Regions from separate parts of the Bradyrhizobium sp. WBOS08 genome, predicted to be linked through region 1. Evidence: riboswitches for the same ligand, from Rfam matches in the RefSeq annotation. Region 1 holds a riboswitch; the other holds the start of a gene.
What was found. A riboswitch is a leader RNA that binds a small molecule or an ion and turns the genes downstream of it on or off. The one in region 1 is predicted to bind cobalamin.
Positions count from the first base shown of each region.

Region 1 (6,987 bases):
CGCAAGCGGAAGGTCCAAATCCTGCCGTCGTCGGACGTCTCCTCGGACTCGACCATCTGGCGCTGCGGCTGGAGCGAGGAATCGATGCCGTAAAGCGTGTCCCAGACCAGCGCGGCGGCGTTACGCACGACATATTGCGTGCCCCAGATCGGATCGAAATTGGCAAGATTGGCCTGGGGCACGAAGCGCAGCGTGCGGGCCGATGCGCCTTGCGCGATGGCCGGGGCCGAGAGGCCAGTCAATGCCAGACCGCCCGCGCCAGCCAGTCCCTTCAATACGGTCCTGCGATCCATGAAGTCCTCCCAGTAATGCCGTGATGCCGGCCATCGTTGGCCAAGAGCAGGTGAAACCAGAACTCATTGGCAAGCAAATGGTATGCCACTAACCGGCCCTTCGCCAGCAGGATCTCATTGCGATCTGGGCTCCCCCGGCATGCGCAGCACGTCGAGATCGCGGCTGGTTCGCGTGGGTCAGGTCATCAGAGAGAGCCGCAAGCGCCGCCAGCCGATCACGACGCCGGTCAGGGAGAACACGAAACCCAGCGCACAGAGCCCGACGATGAGAACATCGCGCAGAAGCGGCCGCGCCATGAGTATGGGGAAGTCGAGTGTGTGCAGCGCGCTGTAGAACCAGCGGTAGGCGCGCCGCGACGCATCCAGCCGTTGCAGCACCTGGCCGCCGGCACCGTCGATGTCGAACCAGAGATCGCCGCAGCGGACGCGAAAGACGGGAGCTCCGGCGACGGCGGAATGTGCAGGATAATCGTCGTTTGCGGCAAGAACGGACGGCGTACCGCATCCCGTGGCCAGTCGCGCCGCGAGCCCTTCGAACTCTCGCGCAGTCAGGAAGTCCGCGCGGGGGGCATCCCCTGCCATGGCCAAGGTCTGGACGCCGAGGGCGGAGCGATCGCGGCGATAGAGTTGACCGCCAATGGCGAACCATTCAACCTCGCGGACCGGCGACGCTGTCGGCTCTCGATCGAATGACGGAGCCGCCGTCCAGTCCGGTGCCGCGTTCATCACGCCGGCCTCGGTGGGGCTCAGCTCCCCGCGCGAGAACAGCCGGCCGTGATCCATTGAAAGCCAGCCGCTGAAAATCCAGGTCAACACGAAGACCGTTGCTGCAAGACCGATGAGGTGATGCAGCGCATGCCAGCCGCGGTAGGGTGTCGAGATCCGGCGATCTCGCATCCTGATCCGTACCATCCCGAGCACCGCGCCCAGCGCAGCCGCGAGCAACGCAAGTAGCGACAGCGTCCAGACGACGCGATCCCACAACGGCCAATTGCTCCGCAGAACCGTGGGATAGATCCAGTGCAGCACAGCGCCGGCCCAATTCCAGCCGCGCTCGCCTCGCGTCGTATCGAGGACGACCTCGCCAGTGCGCGACGAGACATAGACCTCCGTTCCAGCGGCGTCGCCGAGCGCGATGCGAAACAAGGGCCGGTGGCGGTCGAAGCCGTTTGGCACGCTCCACTGATCGTAATCCGCCAGCGCCACGATCCCGGCCCGCGCGGCATCGAGCCCGCGGCGGCCGGCGTGATCCTGCGCGATGGCGAGCGCGAGATCGGCGGGGATCAAAGCTGCATCCTGCCCGTCGGCGGCACGAACCGCACGGACGCGCGATGGGCCCGACACGATATAGACCGATCCGCCGCGCCGCTCGACCAAACGCACGCGTGTGGCGTCGCTGATTCCGCTCGCGGCGACCGCGTCGGCGATCGCGATCCTCGTCTCCGCACCCTCCACCGGCGCGAGGCCGGCAAAGCGCTCCGCCTCCGTCAGCGACGGAAACGGAACGAAGTGCATCACGATGCCGGTCGAAAACCACATCGCGAACAGCAGGCAGAACGCGATGCCGAGCCATCGATGCAACAGGACGACCGCGCCCATCATGCGGTCAGCATCCTACCATTTGAACGCCGCCGAGAGCTCGTAGGTGCGCGGCGCGCCGAGCAGGATCTGGTCGGGATAGAACGGATCGCCCCAGATCGCATAGCGCTTGTCGGTGATGTTGCGGACGCGGAAGGTCAGGCGGGCCTGGTCGACCGCGCCAAATACCGTCTTGGGGATGTCGACGAAGGCATAGACGTCGGCGACGGTGTAGGCCTTCATCGTCACCACATTGGCATCGGTGTTGTAGCGGTCGCCGACATGGCGGCCGGTGATGCCGAGCTCCACCGGCCAGGGCGTGAAGAAGCGCCAGGACGCGCCGGCATTGGCGACGATCCGCGGCACGTTCGGCGGCGTGTTGCCGGAGAACGAGCCGCCGGCGAAATTATAGTCGGCATAGCGCGCATCGACATAGGCGATGTTGCCCCAGAGCCGCAGCGGCTCGATCGGACGCAACGACGCCGCAAGCTCGACGCCCCTGGACTCCTGCCGCCCGGCGATATTGAGCGCCTGCCCGCCGGCCGCGGCATAGACGTTCTTGCGCACGATGTCGTAGGCGGAGAACGACCACTCCGCCCTGTTGTCCCAGAACAGATGCTTGACGCCGGTCTCATAGGTGCGCGCGGTGGTGAGGTCCAATGGCTGGGTCGGCGAGAGCAGGAAGATGTTGTTGGCCGACACGTCAGCGCCGGTCGCGTACTGGCTGAAGAATGTCAGTCCGGGCACCGCCTCCCAGGTGTAGCCGATGCGGCCCGTCACCGGCGCCCAGTCCTTGGTGTACGGGAAGCCCGCTTTCACGACCCCGGCGGAGTCGGTCGAGTTGCGGTCGAGCCCGATATGCTCGAGGCGCAGGCCGCCAATCAGCGCGAAGTTATGCGTCAGCTTCAGCCGGTCCTCGAACGACAGCGCTTCGTTGTCGATCCGCGCGGTCTGTTGCTGCGTCGTCAGCAGGCCATAGAAGCCGCGGTTAGGGTCGACCAGCGAAACTGAATCGCCGGGGAAGTTTGCCGCGCCCGGCCTGACGAAATCGAGATAGCTCGACGACAGGGTCGTGACCAGCCGATTGTCGAAGCCTGCGATGTCAGTGTCCCAGATCAGGTCGGTGATGTTGCCGACGAGACGCTGGCTGTGTGCGACGTAGAAGCGCTCGCGATCGACCAGGTTCGTTGCGGAATTGAACGCTTCGACCTCGTTGTTGAACCAGCTGCGTTGCGCTCCATAGCCATAGGCCTGGCTTTTGAGCGTGAGATCGGGCGCGAGCTTCAGCTCGAAGCCACCGCGCAACCAGACTTCCTGCGCGACATTGCGATTGTCGAGAACGTTGTAATTGGTGTCGAAGGTGCGGTCGTCGATGGTGACCGCGCCGAGATTGGTCTTGTTGTAGTTCGAGACGTAATTGCCCGAAACGATGCCGCTCGTCGCATGCGAGCTGCTATAAGCGATAGGCACCAGCGGCGCGCCCCAATAGGCCTTGCCACGATCCTCGCGATACTCGATCGCACCCCAGACCTTGAGGCTGTCGGAGATGCGGTAGTTGAGCTGGCCGGACACATCCAGCATCTTGGTGTTGGTGTCGTCGGCAAAGCCGTTGAGCGCGGCGCGGCTGACGTCGAAGCGGTAGTCGAGGCCCTGCAGTTTGGTGCTGCCGCCCGAGCCATAATGCGCGCGGAACGAGTTCAGGGAATCCCAGGAGAAATCGGCTTCGTTCCGGATCAGTCCGGTGTGCGGCTGCCTGGTGATGAAATTGATCGCGCCACCGGCTGCGCCCTCGCCCGAGATCAGCGAGGCCGGGCCTTTCAGGAATTCCACGGCCTCCAGATTGGCGGTGTCCATGATCCGCGAGGTCATGTTCTGCGGGCCGATCTTGATGCCGTTGTAGAGCGTGTTGATCTGGCTGTTGGTGAAGCCGCGCATCGAGAAGGCGGAAGGCTCCGCGGGATTGTCGCCGGAGGTGACCCCGACGGCTCCCTGGGCGACGTCGGAGACGGTGCGGTAGCCCTGCTCGCGCACGGTCTCGGCCGAGATCACCTCGACGGTCGCGGGCATCTCGCGCACCGTCAGGCCGAGCCGCGAGGCGCTTTCGGCCACCGCATTGGTGTTGAGCGGCGTCGGCGCCGTCGCAGCCGGGGCGACCGGCTTGGGCGCTGTGGATGCAGCGGCGGGCTTGCGCGCCGCCGCGCGGCGCGGGCTTTGCGCCTCCCGGCCGGTTGACCTGGCTGGTTTGCGGGATTGGTCCGGCGACACCTCGACCGGCGGCAGCGGTTCGCGAACCTGCTGCGCCAGCGCAGCGGGCAGATCGAGCACGGCCAAGGATGTGAGGGCAGCGGAGGCAATCAGGACGCGGCGTGGTCGTAAGATGCAAACAGGAGACACGGCACAAAACCTCGGTATGACGTCAGTGGCACGTCACAGCGAACGAGGTCTCACCTTTGGCCTTGCAGCCGTCCGATGAAGCCGAATGTCTGTACTCCCCGACCGACATCTTCGCGTGTGACCACGGCTGACGGCAGGTCTCCTGGCTCGCGGGTCATCACCACTTCGTCGCCTTCCCGGGACCGAGGACCCAGTGGCTTCTGACGAAGGATTATCCGCTCACAGTTGCGGGGGCAGCCACGGCATTGGGGACAACGTCCCCGCACCGCATTCCCTTTTCATCCCCTCTCGGGGAAACCGTCGCGAGCATCTAGGATTACCATCACAACGGAGTCAATGTGCCTATTGCGGCGTTACTGCCACAGCGAACAACTTCCTCGGAGATGAGAGCATGGAAGGCGAGACCTTCCTCTGGTTGATACGGCATGCGCCGGTCAATGGCGTCAAAGGGACGATCCATGCCGCCGATGCGCCGGCCGATCTCCGCGATCGCGCGCAACTGGACGCGCTGCGGCAGCGCCTGCCACCGGACGCTGGGAGCTACGCCAGCCCGTCGCGGCGCACGGTCGAGACCGCGCGTGCGCTGGGGCTCGAACCGGAGCAGGTCAGCGAATTCCGCGAGCAGGATTTCGGCGACTGGACCGGCCATCGGCACGACGCGCTCGCTGCCGAAGGCGGCGCGGCCTATGCGCAGTTCTGGGACGATCCGGCCGGTGGACGGCCGCCGGGCGGCGAAAGCTTTGCGGATCAGGTCGCGCGCGTGCGGCTCGGTCTGTCGCGGATCGCAGCGGGACCAGCCACGTTGGTCGTGCATTCCGGCACCATCCGCGCCGCGCTGTGCATCGCGCTCGATCTGACGCCGCAGGCCGCCTTGCGCTTCGTGGTCGAGCCGCTGTCGCTGACCCGGATCGATCGGCTCGCGGCCGGATGGCGCGTCGTCTCGGTCAATCAGCGGATCAGCTAGGCCTGTCAGGCACATTGGCCTCTGCAAAAGTCGCCATGCCGTTGTGGAGCGCGCAGGCCAAGCGCACCAGCGGCAGCGCGATGGCGGCACCCGATCCTTCGCCGAGCCTGAGATCGAGGCTGATCAGCGGCTGCGCGTTCAAAGCGCGCAGCACCAGGCGATGGCCCTGCTCGGCCGATTGGTGCGACGGCAGCAGATAGGGATGACAGGACGGGTTCAGCCGCGCCGCTGCGAGCGCTGCGACCGACACGATGAAGCCATCGATCAGCACCGGGATGCGGCGCTGCGCGGCCGCGATGATCGCGCCCGAGATAGCGGCGATTTCGAGCCCGCCGACGGCACACAGGATATTCTCCGGCGCCGCGCCCGCAACGCCGTGACGCGCAATTGCGGTATCGATCACGCGCGTCTTGTGCGCCCGGCCGGCCGCATCGACGCCGGTGCCGCTGCCCGCGATCTCCTCGGCGCTGATGCCGAGCAGGCTCGCCGCGATCGCCGCCGACGTCGTGGTATTGCCGATGCCCATCTCTCCAAAGATCAACAGATCGGGCTGGTTGGCCTCCGCCCGCGCAACCGCGCGCCGGCCGGCCTCGAAGGCAAACGCCAGCTCCGCAGGCAGGAGCGCGGCCTCCACGCTGAAATCGCGGGTGCCGTGGCGCGGCTTGTCGGTGACGATGCCCGTCATCTCCTCACCAGCCAGCGTACCGGCATCGACCACCTCCAAGCGCGAGCCAAGCTCGCGCGCCAGCACCGAGATCGCAGCACCGCCGGAGGCGAAATTGGCCATCATCGCGATGGTCACTTCTTGCGGATAGGCCGAGACGCCCTGCGCGACGATGCCGTGGTCACCCGCGAAGACGATGATCGGCACCCGCGCCGCGCGCGGCTGCTCGGTTGCCTGCAGACCTGCGAGCTCGATCGCGAGCTGCTCGAGCCGGCCGAGCGCGCCGGTCGGCTTCGTCAGCTGCGCCTGACGCGCGATCGCCGCCTCGCGATGAAGCGCGGAGATCACGGGGCAGTTCGTGGTGACCCATTCGGGGAGCATGCTGCCTCGCTTAACGCCTGCGCTTTAGAATGTAGCTGTCCATGATCCAGCCATGCCGCGCGCGCGCATCCTGCCGTGCCGCGACGATACGCGGGCCGGTTTCGGCGAGGGCGCCGGACATGATGATCTGATCGGGCATGCCGAGATAGGCGCCCCAATAGATGTGAATCCCTGCCGGATCCAACGATTCGAATGCGGTGCCGCCGTCGAGCATCACCACCACGGTGTCGATTCCTTGCGGCCAGCCGCCTTCGCGCAGGCGCCGCCCGGTCGTGACCAGAAACGGCTCGCCGATATCGTTGAGCGGCAGCGCATGGGCCGCGCACAGCGCCTGGATCGACGTGATGCCGGGCACGACCTCGATTCTGGGCAAGGGAGCGAGCCGCCGCGCGATGCGCAGCGAGGAATCATACAGCGAAGGATCGCCCCAGATCAGCAGCGCAACCTTGCCGTCGCTTCCCAGATGATCTGCGATCGCCTGCGACCAGGTCGCGGCGACCGCATCGTGCCAGTCGTCCACGCCCTTGCGATAATCGGCCTCGGCGGCATCGCGCACGGGAAGATCGAACTCGGTGATCACCGTCGTGTCGCTGGTGAGCACATCCGCGCAGATCGTCCGCCTGAGATCGGCGAGATCGGATTTCGCCGTTCCCTTGCGCGGGATCAGGACGAGATCGGCGGCGTTGATGGCTTGAACGGCGGCGCGCGTGAGC
Region 1 covers NZ_CP028988.1:5,035,870-5,042,856, reverse strand. Annotated here, with positions in the region: gene DCM80_RS23530 (ABC transporter substrate-binding protein) at 1-293, opposite strand, end outside; gene DCM80_RS23525 (PepSY domain-containing protein) at 471-1,895, opposite strand; gene DCM80_RS23520 (TonB-dependent siderophore receptor) at 1,908-4,265, opposite strand; cobalamin riboswitch at 4,380-4,582, opposite strand; gene DCM80_RS23515 (histidine phosphatase family protein) at 4,657-5,229, shown strand; gene cobT (nicotinate-nucleotide--dimethylbenzimidazole phosphoribosyltransferase) at 5,222-6,274, opposite strand; gene cobF (precorrin-6A synthase (deacetylating)) at 6,285-6,987, opposite strand, start outside.

Region 2 (6,987 bases), 1.2 Mb from region 1:
GGTCCCCCTGCGAAACCACCACAAACCAAGGTCCGCGACGACATGCGGCTTGAGAATCAAAATACCGGATACGATGCCACGGCATCGTCCCGCATTCCTCACGCTGTCGCAACAATGCGGCGAAATACGGATGTGATGCGGAACTCAGGAACCGGGCGTGACAGCTCTTTAACCTTTGTTAACGATCCGGGCGTGCGCGACGGCGCGGGCGGTTCAAGGCGCCTGAAGGAACCAGATTGCGCGTGTTCCCGCAGCTGGACTCGGTGTATGGAGTTCCCTCCCTGCATCCTTTTGGCCTTTGCCCACACCTATGCCGATTTTCAACCAGTCGATCCGGCACAAGATCGTCGGCATCGCCCTCGGACTGATCGTCCTGATGCTGGTCACCTCGATCCTGTCGATGGTGATGTCGAGCCAGGTCGGCGTCCTCCTGGACGAGCTGACCAATCGCTACATCCCGGCCTACAGCCATCTGGCCCGCGCCAACATCCATTCGCTGGAGCGGGCGCTGGCGCTGCGGCGGGTGGTGATGACCAGGATGGAGGCGCCATCGGACGAGCAGGCCTATGCGGCGCGCCTTCGCGACTTCGAGGAATCCGACCGCAAGATCGAGGAGGACGCCGAGGCCGCACGCAAGCTCATCAACATGATCATCGACGACCCCAGGACCTATTCCGACAATGCCGCCCTGGGGCGGATCGATATTCGCATCGAGACCGCCGTCACCGAGCTGCGCCGCGACCTGAGCGAGGACCATGCGAAGCTGCTCAAGCAGGCCGATGCCAGGCAGATGACGGAGGTCCGCGGCACGCTGGAACACATCGACGTGGTGCGCGACCAGTTCAACCGCAAGGTCGATGCGATCCGCGCCGACATGCTGACGCAGGTCTTCTTCTCGACGACGCAGGTGATCGGCCGCCAGCATCAGGCGATCGTCGTCTCGGGCGTCGTGACGTTGCTCGCGGCGATTGTCGGCTTCGTCTTTGCCCTGATGGTGTCCAGCGGCATCACGCGCCCGGTGCGGCTGCTGCTCGCCGGCACCCGCGAGGTCGAGGCAGGCCGCTTCGACAAGACCATCACCGTCTCCACCCAGGACGAGATCGGCGAGCTCGCCGCGGCCTTCAACCGCATGACCGAGCAGCTCAGACACAACGAGCGCATCCGCGAGACCTTCGGCCGCTACATCGATCCCAAGGTGGTGCAGGGGCTGATCGACCGGCCGGAGATCGCGATCGACGGCGAGCGCCGGGTCATGACCATCATGTTCTGCGACATGAGCGGCTTCACCTCGATGAGCGAGGGCATGACGCCGCGCGGCCTCGTCAAGGTGATGAACCACTATTTCACGGTGATGTCCGCACCCGTCAGGAACAATCGCGGCATCATCGACAAGTATATCGGCGATGCCATCATGTCCTATTGGGGGCCGCCCTTCATCGAGGACGACGAGCAGGCCCTCCTGGCCGGCACCGCGGCGATCGAGATGGCCGATCAGGTGCCCGCGCTGCAGCGGCAGCTGCCCGACCTGCTCGGCATCCGTGCCATGCCCGCGCCGTGCGATTTGCGGATCGGCATCGCTACCGGCGAGGTGCTGACCGGCAGCATCGGCTCCGAGCTGATGATGAGCTTCACCGTGATGGGCGATGCCGTGAACCTGGCCTCGCGGCTGGAAGCGGTCAACAAGGTCTACGGCACCCGCATCCTGATCTCGCAGGCCACCGCCGAGGCGATCGGATCGCGGCTCGAGCTGCGCGAGATCGATCGCCTGGCGGTCGCCGGCCAGAGCGCGCCGCAGCCGATCTTCGAGGTGATGGCGAGGGCGGGCGGGCTCACCGATGCGCAAGCCAGCCTGCGCGCGCACTATGCCGAGGCGCTCGCCGCCTATCGTACCAGGCGCTTCGATGCGGCGCGCGCTGCCTTCAACGCGGCCCTCGAAGCCGTTCCCGGTGACGGGCCCTCGCGCACGATGCTCGGCCGCATCGCGCAGCTCGAGGCGAGCCCGCCCGACGAGGGATGGGACGGCGCCTGGCGGCTCGACAGCAAATAGGCTGCCCGCATCGGAAAAATTGCTTCTGCTCGATAACGATGTTCGCCGTGACCTATTTCCCGGGCTTAGGTTGGATGTCCTTGAGGCGTTTGATGGGGACACGCCGATGCCAGAACTTCAGGACAGGCTGGAACGGTTTGAGACGCTCACCGCCGAATGCGAGCTGATCGCCAAGCTCGCCACCGACGGCAGCAAGCGCGAGTTCTATCTGAAGCTTTCGGAGCAGTACCGTCAGTTGGCGGTCGACATGCGGCAGGCGATCGCGACCGAGGCTGCGGCCTGAGGCCGGCTGCAATCCGTTCTTAAGGTTTGGCGCGCATCCTGATGGCATGCGGGCGTCGTTGATCGGCGATGCCCGTGGTGGGAAGGCCGGAGTTCGCTGCAATGCAGCGCGCACCGGAACGTCATTGTCGTGCTAGACAGGGCATCCCATGCGCCTCGTTGCCGTGATCATCATCGCGCTCATGACGGCGGCCTGCGACCAGGAGCAGGACATCACCGGCTCGACGACGCCGGCCTGCCCCTTGCGGGCCTACAGCTACAATCCCCGCGACCTGAACCAGTGCGTCGCCGCCTGCAAAGCATGCGATCGCGGCACCACCGTCACCTGCTCGACCTCCTGCACCCTCAAGGGCGCGCGCTGAGATCCAGCGGCGGCGGGAACGGCGACCGCGAGATCGCCTCGTTCGCGGCAGGGCTATCGCATACGGCTCTCCGACAGCTGAGCGCACGCCTCGTCCTTCGAGACGACCGCTCCGCGGTCTCCTCAGGATGAGGCTAAGCAGCAGTTGCCTACGAAATAGCTGCCACGCACTCCGACCTCATCCTGAGGGCCCGCCGGAGGCGGGCGTCTCGAAGGATGGCCGCAAGTGAGCTTCTGGTCACGTTGTGACGATATGCGATGGCCCTGCGCTCGCGAGGGAGCGCCGGCGGTGCTTAGGCACCGGAACGATTCACTTGGGTTAATCATTGAAGAGGCAGCAGGACGTGGAGTCCGATGGAAATGGGTATGCTCGATCCCGGTCGATTTCTGGTGTCGTGCTCGCATTGCGAGGCCTGGCCGATGGCCGCTAATGTGAAGCGGTCGAGCTGGTCGGCGTCTCCGCATGAGGTCCGTTTCGTCTGCCCGCGCTGCCGCCGCGAGGAAACCGCGATCGTCTCGGCCTCCGGCGAACTGACCCCAGTCAAGCGCGTCGATGTTCCGCCACGCGATGTCACGGCCGCCTGGGCCCAGGCGCAACGTCCGCGCGGACGGACCTGAGCGCCGCCCAACGGTCGATTGACACGCTGCCGGGGCGACACTTAAATGGCCGGCGACGGTTCTCCTCACGGAGATCAAAAGGGAATGTGGTGCGGGATGTCCCAATGCCGGGATCTATCTCAACGCCACGGCTGCCCCCGCAACTGTAAGCGGTGAATCTTTCGTCCTGTGCCACTGGGAATCTCGGTCCTGGGAAGGCGACGCAAGGTAACGACCCGCGAGCCAGGAGACCTGCCGTCAGCCGTGGTCACACGCGAAGATGTCGGTCGGGGAGTACAGACATTGGCTTCATCGGAGCAGTCCGCCGCTCTGCCGTGAAACCTCGTTCGCTGTGACGTGCCACTGACGTCATCCGAGGTTACAACAATGTCTCGTCTCGTTTCTGCCGCCTGGCGCCTCAGCGCCGGCCTGCTCGCGTCCGTCTCGCTCCATTCGCTCGATCTATCCTCCGCCTTCGCCCAGCAGGGGCTTGCCGAGCAATTGCCGCCGATCGAGGTAAGCAAGCCCGCCGATCAGAACCGCACGCGGGCGAGGGCGACCGGTGAGGGCGAGGCGACGCGGCCGCGGCGCACCGCGAACGTTGCGCCGCCAGGCGATGGCACCGGCTCATCCGGCTCGGGCTCTGAGGCTGTCGGCGGCGGCGGCGGTATCGTCGGGGCCGCCACGACCGTGATCACGGCCGCGGATATCGCGCATTCGCCGTCGCAGACGCTTGCCGAGATCATCGCAACACAGGTGCCGGGAGCCCAGATCACGACGTTCTATGGCGGCCAGATCGGCGCCAAGACCAGCGTGGACCTGCGCGGCTTCGGCGCCTTTGCCACCGCCAACACGCTGGTGCTGGTCAACGGCCGGCGCCTCAACGACATCGACATGGCGCAGGTGGACCTCTCCACCATCCCGCTCAATTCCATCGAGCGCATCGAGATCACGCGCGGCAATTCCGGCGCGGTGCTCTACGGCGACAACGCGGTCGGCGGCGTGATCAACATCGTCACCAGGACCGGCGCCGGCGGACCGCCCGTGACTGCGCGCATCGAGGCCGGCTTCGGCTCGTTCAACACCCGGCTCGGCAACGTCTCGACCGCGCTCAATTCCGGGCCATGGTCGACCTCGTTCTACGGCAATGCCGTCAGGACCGACGGCTATCGCGACAACAATCGCTATTCGCAGCAGAACGGTGTCGGCAATCTCAACTACACCACGCCGGGCCTGAGCGCGTTTCTCACCGTCACCGGCGACAATCAGGAGCTGCGGCTGCCAGGCGGTCGCACCGTCGATCCCTCGATCGGCCTCGACGAGCTCAGGACCAACCGCCGAGGCACCAGCACGCCCTTCAATGCCGCCAACCAGCAGGGCTTCAGCGCGACGGCCGGGTTCACCAGGACCCTGGTCAACGGCGTCGATCTCATCGTCGACGGCGGTGTGCGCGACAAGAAGCAGCAGAGTACGTTTTTCTCCAGCCCGACGCCGGTTCCGGCTTTCTTCACCTCGACTTATGTCGAGTCCCAACTGACGAATTGGTCGATCACGCCGCGGCTCAGCGTGAAGAGCCTGTTGCTCGGCCTGCCGTCGCAGCTCCTGACCGGCATCGACTATTACGATGCGAGCTTTGAGCAGGACCGCGGCGCCGGGCAGGGGCTCGCCGCCTGGCACAATTACGACCTGAGGCAGCAGACGGTCGCAGGCTATTTCCAGCACACATTGGGCGTGCTGCCTACGACCGACGTCTCCTACGGCGCGCGGGTGCAGAACGTCCGTCTCGCGGCACGCGACAATTTCGATGCGGCGGCGCCGTTCAACGCCGATATCGGTGCGCTGCCGCTGACGAGCGACGAGACCCAATATGCGCTGCATCTCGGGGCCGAGCATCGTCTCAACGACGTGGTCTCGCTGTTCGCTCGCGCCGCGCGCGCGTTCCGCACGCCTGACGTCGACGAGCGCCTGTCCTCGGGGCCGTCCTTCGATCCCCTGACCTTCGCCGCGATCCCGCAAACGTTCCAGCTCAAGACCCAGACCTCGCAGGACATCGAGGGCGGTCTGCGCATCAAGGGCGGCGGTCTGCAGCTACAGAGCAGTCTCTATCTGATGGACCTCACCAACGAGGTCCATTTCAACCCGGTGCTGTTCTACAACACCAATCTCGACCCGACCCGGCGCTACGGCTCGGAGACCAGTCTGTCCTATCGCGTCAACGATGCCCTGCTGCTGCGCTCCGGCATGGCCTATACCCGCGCGGTCTTCCGCGAAGGCGCCTGGGCCGGCAACGATGTGCCGCTGGTGTCGCGCTATACGGCGAGTGCAGGTGTCAGCTGGAACATCTGGCAGAACTACCTGGTGCTCGATGCCACCGCGCGCTTCTGGAGCGAACGGCGCATGGACAACGACCAGGCGGGCACCCAGAAGCCGATCCCGGCCGGCGGCACGATCGATCTCAAGCTCAGCGGCCAGGTTGAGCGCTATTTCTGGTCGCTCAGCATCAACAACGTGCTGAACGCGCTCTACTACGACTACGCCATCGCCAGCACCTTCACGGACGGCCGCTTCAGTGCCTATCCGCTGCCCGGCCGCACCTATCTGCTCAAGGCCGGCGCCACGTTCTGATCTCAAATGGAAGGGCATCCGAAACAGAAGGAATTCGCCCATGCTTCCTGACGTCATGGCTCGCAGCATCCAGCTGCCTCACGACGGCCGTCTCCGGCTTCAGCCGGTCGCGCCGCGCCTTGCGCCCATGTTCTGCTTTGCGCTGCTGACGGCGTCATGCGCGCTGGCCAGCTTTGCGTTCGCCTGCGCAACGCCGTTCGCGGCCTTCGCCGTCGTGGCCGCGGCGATGCTGCCGCTGCGTCCGGCGCTGCTCGTCGTCACCGGCGCCTGGCTCGTGAACCAGACCATCGGTTTCGGCGTGCTGCATTATCCCGTTGACGCCGGCACGATCGCCTGGGGCTTGGTCATCGGTGTGGCTGCGTTGCTGTCGACCGCGGCCTCGTCGACGGTGCTCGGCCTGTTGCCCCGGCACCGCACACCGCTGCTGCTCGCGATCATGCTCGTCGTCGCCTATGGGATTTACGAGCTCGCGCTGCTCGCCCCAACGCCGTTCCTCGGCGGCGAGGGCGCCTTCACCGCCGAGATCGTGATGCGCATCGGCCTGACCAGCGCCGTTTGGCTCGCCGGCCTCGTCGCCGTCTGCGAGATCGTTCGCCTGGCCGATCCGTTCGGCCGCAAGGGCGCGACGTCGGCGTGAGTGCTTCTCGTAGCCCGGATGGAGCCAACGGGTCGGCGCGAAGCGCCGCCCGATGACAGGCTCCGCGCAATCCGGGGCCGCTCGCCCGGCATCTCGCATCGTCCCGGATTACGCCTGCGCTCCATCCGGGCTACGGCACCGTGCCTGTGTCGGCCTCTGTCAATCCCGCTCGTCAAAAATATTCCACTTTACCGAAATTCGGTTTTGACGTATGTGTCGTCCATCCCGGCTCAACCAAGAGGGGCGATCTCGAGGTCGTCTTGATCGCGAGCCGGGCTTGCGGTGGACGCGGCAGCGTCGGCACGAGAGGTGCGGGCAGGGCGGGTAGTCCCTGTGAGCCCGTGGCCGCGTGCGGACGAACGGCGCTGCTAGGCTTCGTCTCGCCTGTAAGTTTCCGGCTTCGTCGACGGGGCCCGGGAATACTGCGGGTGAAATGGC
Region 2 covers NZ_CP028988.1:6,248,096-6,255,082, reverse strand. Annotated here, with positions in the region: gene DCM80_RS29495 (adenylate/guanylate cyclase domain-containing protein) at 311-2,047, shown strand; gene DCM80_RS29490 (hypothetical protein) at 2,154-2,330, shown strand; gene DCM80_RS29485 (hypothetical protein) at 2,479-2,691, shown strand; gene DCM80_RS29480 (hypothetical protein) at 3,045-3,308, shown strand; cobalamin riboswitch at 3,348-3,562, shown strand; gene DCM80_RS29475 (TonB-dependent receptor) at 3,675-5,912, shown strand; gene DCM80_RS29470 (hypothetical protein) at 5,968-6,549, shown strand.
Region 2: another riboswitch for cobalamin. It lies ahead of DCM80_RS29475 (TonB-dependent receptor); the one in region 1 lies ahead of DCM80_RS23520 (TonB-dependent siderophore receptor).